2 linked regions of the Brasilonema sennae CENA114 genome follow. The main gene of each other region encodes a partner of the protein of the gene in region 2 in a complex. Links are inferred from orthologs where the notes say so. Each region holds a gene or a part of one and is shown on either strand. Other genes may lie near its edges.

Region 1 (2,982 bases), 3.4 Mb from region 2 along the record:
GGTTTGTGAATCGCACTAGAGAAAAAGGGTGGTTAGCACCGTCGTTGCGGCACCGCGTATTAACTACCGAGACGTGGGTGAAGCGTTTATGTAAGTTTGCGCCGATAAGTGCAATTGTCCAAGAGCTTGTCAGGTTTGACTTGCAGCAGATGGAAAATCCGGAAATCTCTGGAATGGAATATCAGCAAGGTGCCTTGCAAGGATATGAAATTAAAGAGTATCTTCTCAACAAATGGGACAGGAAATGCACTTACTGTGGGGCGGAAAATATCCCTCTGCAAGTTGAACATATTTGCCCTAAAGCCAATGGAGGAACTAATCGAATCTCTAATTTGTGTTTAGCTTGCCAAAAGTGCAATCAGAACAAAGGTACGCAAGACATTGAAACCTTCCTTGCTCAAAAACCCGACCTTTTGAAGAAAATCTTGTCTGAGGCTAAACGACCTTTAAAAGATGCAGCGGCAGTAAATTCTACGCGCTGGTCGTTATTTAATGTCTGGAAAAGTTTAGGGCTGCCTGTTAAGACGGGTTCGGGTGGTTTAACGAAGTTTAACCGGACTCGTTTATTGCTCCCAAAAGCACACTGGATTGACGCAGCTTGCGTTGGGATTACTGGCACGTTAAAAATCTTAATAACTAAGATTTTCACCGCAAAATCGACAGGACACGGCATAAGAAGGATGTGCCGAATCAATAAATATGGTTTTCCCTGTACAGCCCCCAAGCAAACTTTTACTCATGTATCGACAGGCGATTTTGTAAGAGTTCAGATAGTCAAAGAACGCAAAAATCTACAGTCTGGAACATACACTGGACGCGTCAAAACACCGACAAACAAAGGGTGTGAAGTCGTTATCAATGGGTTTAGAGTTGGGTTTTCAACAATGAAGGGTGTGTCCAGAATCCATTGCAGCGACGGGTATAACTACGCTTGACCACGAAAAGCTACGAATTAACGAGATTAGGATTTTCGACTAAAAACTAATGACTAACAGTTTAGAGGCTCAACTTTTAGAACTGCGAGAGGAAGGAGAAAAAGCGATCGCCGCTGCTGATACGCTAGAACGTCTGGAGGAACTTAGAGTCAGCTACCTCGGGAAAAAAGGTCAACTTGGGGCGCTGTTGCGGACTATGGGACAACTGAGTGCGGAGGAACGACCAAAAATTGGGGCGATCGCCAACACAGTCAAAGAAGCTTTGCAAAACAGCTTAGATCAGCAACGCGCAACCTTGGAAGGGGCGAAAATTCAGGCACAGCTAGATGCTGAAACATTAGATGTAACAATGCCAGGAATTTACCGTCCTCAAGGTCGTGTTCATCCCCTCAATAACATCATCGACAAAGCTTTGGATATCTTTGTCGGGTTGGGCTACACCGTAGCTACTGGACCAGAGATGGAAACAGATTACTACAATTTTGAAGCTCTGAACACCCCACCCGACCACCCCGCCCGTGATATGCAGGATACTTTTTACCTGCCAGACGGGAATCTGCTGCGGACTCATACCTCGTCGGTACAAATTCGTTACATGGAAACAGAGGAACCGCCCATCCGGGTGGTTGCGCCAGGGCGAGTTTACCGGAGAGATAACGTAGATGCGACTCACTCAGCAGTTTTCCACCAAATAGAACTTTTAGCCATTGACGAAGGACTGACGTTTACTGATCTTAAAGGCACCATTAAGATATTTTTGGAAGCTATGTTTGGTGAGTTACCTATTCGCTTCCGCGCCAGTTATTTCCCGTTTACAGAACCTTCTGCTGAAGTTGATTTGCAGTGGAATGGTCGCTGGTTGGAAGTTATGGGTTGCGGTATGGTCGATCCAAATGTGCTTAAATCGGTGGGTTACGATCCGGAAGTGTATACTGGGTTTGCCGCTGGTTTTGGTGTGGAACGTTTTGCGATGGTTTTACACCAAATTGATGATATTCGCCGTTTGTACGCAAGCGACCTTCGCTTTTTGCGGCAGTTTTAAAAAAGTTAGGGGTTAGGAACTGTAACTTAATCTATAGACAAAGCTACCCATTACTACCCATTTTTGGGTAGCTTTTCTCTTGCGATACGCTCAATAACATCACTTAAGCTTCCGGTTCATACTGTTGTTAGTCTAGTTAATTGGCGTTGCGTTCATTATCCGAAGCGAGTTCCAACGTCATCAGGTGTTCGTCGTAAAAACGTCCAGCTTTCGAGAATGTCTCTTGCTCAGTACCGTAGATGCGGAAGCCAAGCGATTGGTAAAGACAGATTGCCGCTTTTTGTTGGGTCACGACAGTTAGGTTGACTCTCCTGATGCTTCGCGCGTTCGCTGCCCAACTCAAAGCTTGCCTGACAAGCGATCTACCACAACCGTTGCGACGGAATGCGGGCAAAACATATAGCCCCCCAAGATGAGCGCGGTGCTTCTCGTTGGGTGCGCAATAGCGAGAAATCCGGACGGTGCCAATGAGTTGATTGTCTTGAAACGCTCCGAAAAAGCAACGCTCGTCGCTTTGTGCGAGTCTTGCAGCTATCTCAGAAAGATTTGGTTCATCCTCTGGCAACGAGCCGAAAGCTGGGGGATGTTCATGAAGCGCAAGCAAACGCACAAAACGATATGATTCAGCATCAGCGGGAGAAAGCACTCGTACGCTGATGGAAACAATGCTGTGTTGAGGCTCGCTGGTTTGATTTTCATTCATACAGACTGGTAGAAACGCCTAACGGTGAAGCTAACCGGAGTCAGGTGACTGTTGCATTGTAATCGATTCTCCTAACTTTTCTGGTGATGTTGTACTTTAGCCAAATTTCAAAGATTCTGTACAAACTCTTGCCACTCAGCACGAAAAGCATTTTTTTCAGCTTCTGTCAAGAAAGTTATTTTCGGCAGCAATTATCACAATGACCACAACGCCAGTTCTTAATTTCTTCCTCAAAACCAAAAGCACTCAATAAAAAACGCCAGCGACAATCTCTAGTAGTAAGATATTGATTCATTTGCTTG
Region 2 (3,040 bases):
GGCGTACGATCGCTTCGTCTTCCGCTTCATAAATGCCAAAAACTTTAGTGACATCTGTCGTAGGACCAATAGTAACTAACACACCGGATTCTTTCTGTTTTGCTAGTCCATCTAGATGTGCTTGACGGTAAGGGGCGCGTTTTTCCAGAACGTCTTGGCAGTAAGTTCCCCACATGACATATTTAGGCATAATTTTACGAATTCAAAATCCAAAAAATCAAAGTTCAACAAAACACGAACAAACAAGAGCAAAAAATTTCTTTAGTTTTCACTCTTGTTTCTTGTGGCTTAACTCCTCAAAGTTACGCCAAATTTCTCCGCTAGGGCTTCGCGGACTTTATTATGTACTGGTTCAACTTCGCTATCGGTGAGGGTGCGATCGCTTACTCTATAAATCAAGCGAAATGCCAAACTCCGTTGTCCTTGGGGCACATGCTCCCCGCGATATTCATCAAACAATTCTACAGATTTCAGTAATTCTTTACCTGCTTTGGTGATGACTTTTTCAATTTCGGCAACACTCACCTTAACAGGCGCAAAGAAAGCAATATCTCGGTCTGCGGCTGGATAAGTGGAGTAAGGGTGGAATTGTGGTGTTAAGATTTCATCTTCATCTAGAGAATCCAAAAGCACATCTAAATCCAACTGGAACAGGTAGACTGAATCTGGTAAACCTTTTTCTTGCCGCAGTTGGGGATGCAATTGCCCAAACAGACCAAGCCTATTACCTCCTATCCATAGGGAAGCAGTGCGTCCTGGGTGCAAGCGGGAATCTCTGCAATCCGGTTGATATTCTACCTGCAAGCCAAACTGTTGAAACACATTTTCTAAAATACCTTTGGCTTCAAACCAAGTCATTGGTTGTTCGCGATCGCTTGTTGTCCATTTACTGGAGGAAATATCGCCTCCCATAATCCCAGCAATAACGTCTGTTTCTTGCAAACCTTCTTCTTGCCAGAAAATTCGTCCAATTTCAAAGCCGTTCAGCGAACCATTGCCCTGTTCCAGGTTGTATTGAAATGCATCAATTAATCCCGATATCAAGTCAGTTCGCAACGCCGAATATTCCACAAATAACGGATTTGCCAACACGATTTGTCTATCTTCCCCAGGTTTTACCAAGGAATAGTGGATTAATTCTGTCAATCCTTCTGCTCGCAATAGTGCTCGTAACTTGCGAATCAGTTCTTGTTCAAGAGGCAAATAACCTGCTTCTGCCTTGTCTGGCAAGGTATCGCAAAAGCGATCATAGCCGTAGAGACGAGCAATTTCTTCAATTAAGTCTATTTCCCGTTCTAAGTCGCGGTAACGATAGGGAGGTACGGAAACCATCCACTTGTTATCGGGTATGGAAGTGAGTTGACATCCCAATGCTGTGAGGATGCGTTCAACATCTGGGCTTTGGATTTCTCCTGTTTCCTCACCTAAATCAATTGGTCCGAGAACCTGGTTGACTCGATCCAAGCGTAATTCAATCGAACGCGACCAACTAGAGCGATCAGGACGAGAATCATTAATTTCTTGATGTATGATAACTCCTCCAGACAGTTCGCTAATCAGCGATAACGCACGACGAGTTGCGACTTCCAACTCAGCGCGGTTGACTCCCCGTTCGTATCTTCCAGAGGACTCACTTCTTAAACCGACACTGCGAGAAGAACGCCGAATTGCGACTGAATCAAATAGCGCTGCTTCTAAAACGAGGTTTTGAGTTCCATCATGCACTTCGGTTTCCTCGCCACCCATAACTCCTGCGATCGCAACAGGTTTATCATTAGCGGTGATCAGCAAATTTTGTGTAGATAGAGTGCGAGTTTGTCCATCGAGAGTTTTGAGAGTTTCCCCAGCGTTGGCGAAGCGGACACCAATCGCCAGATTCTCACTTCCAGCAACCGATTGTAAACGGTTACAGTCAAAAGCGTGTAGTGGCTGTCCCCATTCCAACATTACGTAGTTAGTAATATCTACAATATTATTGATGGGTCGCACTCCAGCAGCACGCAAGCGCTGTTGCAGCCACTCAGGTGATTGTGCAATTTTTACCTGGTCAATCACCGTGCCAATGTATGCTGGGCAAGCTTGTGTATCAGCGATTTTTAAAGTTAAATTAAACCCACCTTGAGAAATCGAAACTTCACCTGCTTGAGGAAGCGTTAGCTTTGCCCCTGTCAAGGCTGTGACTTCCCGCGCGATACCAACCATACATAAGGCATCTGCACGGTTAGCAGTCGCCGTGACATCTAAAATCACATCATCTAAACCTAACAGTGGACGTACATCGCTACCAAGTGCCAAGTTCTCTTGAGGAAAAATATGAATTCCGTCTACATCATTGGGCAAACCCAGTTCCTTGAGGGAACAAATCATCCCCTGTGATGGAACTCCTCGTAGTTTCGCGGGTTTAATTTTTAAATCTATGTTTGGTAAGTAGGTGCCTACAGTTGCTACGGGTACGTAAATATTTGCCCGGACATTGGAAGCACCACAAACGATATTTAAAGTTTCATCCGTACCGATATCGACTTGGCAAACACTTAATTTGTCGGCGTTGGGATGCGGTTGTCGTTCCAGCACTTTCCCCACAACAACGCCTGCTGCCCAAGTGCGGCGATCTTCAATATCTTCTACCTCAAACCCAGATAGTGTCAGCGTTTGTGCTAATTCTTCTGGGCTAAGTTTCAACTCCACTAGTTCTTGCAACCATTTCAGTGAGATACGCATGGTCTTGTGTTGCCTTGTCTGAAATCTAAGCTAAATTAATGCATAGACTATTCTAGAACTATTCCACGAAGTTCCTCACACATTTTGGAATTATGCACACAAAAGCTGCTTTACCTATTACTCTTTTAAACGGCAAGCAAACTTTGCCTATTATTGAAGCTTATTTTGAGTTTAATCATCTTAAACATCTCTATCGTCAGGGTTGGCTAAACCACGGTATTCAACCAAAGTCTTGTGAAAGTGTTGCAGAACACTCATTTTGTGTGGCATTATTAGCTTTATTTTTGGCTGATGAATATCACCTTGAATTAGACACAAC

Evidence for each region.
Region 1: the proteins of pheT (region 2) and pheS are in contact, whole or in part, in a crystal structure (PDB 6P24), measured with the Escherichia coli proteins. The link is inferred for Brasilonema sennae CENA114 from one-to-one orthologs.

The regions. Positions count from the first base shown.
Region 1 is NZ_CP030118.1:5,512,386-5,515,367, reverse strand. What follows is about bases 5-2,980. They hold pheS (phenylalanine--tRNA ligase subunit alpha), read left to right. Parts: upstream 5-984; coding sequence 985-1,977; downstream 1,978-2,980. Other genes in these bases: DP114_RS23125 (RecQ family ATP-dependent DNA helicase), read right to left, coding at 2,856-2,980; DP114_RS23130 (GNAT family N-acetyltransferase), read right to left, coding at 2,114-2,680; iscB (RNA-guided endonuclease IscB), read left to right, coding at 5-935. Outside these bases: more of iscB, read left to right, coding at 1-4; more of DP114_RS23125, read right to left, coding at 2,981-2,982.
Region 2 is NZ_CP030118.1:2,104,637-2,107,676, forward strand. Bases 6-3,039 are described here. They hold pheT (phenylalanine--tRNA ligase subunit beta), read right to left. Parts: upstream 2,722-3,039; coding sequence 289-2,721; downstream 6-288. Other genes in these bases: DP114_RS08920 (YciI family protein), read right to left, coding at 6-190; DP114_RS08930 (HD domain-containing protein), read left to right, coding at 2,814-3,039. Outside these bases: more of DP114_RS08920, read right to left, coding at 1-5; more of DP114_RS08930, read left to right, coding at 3,040-3,040.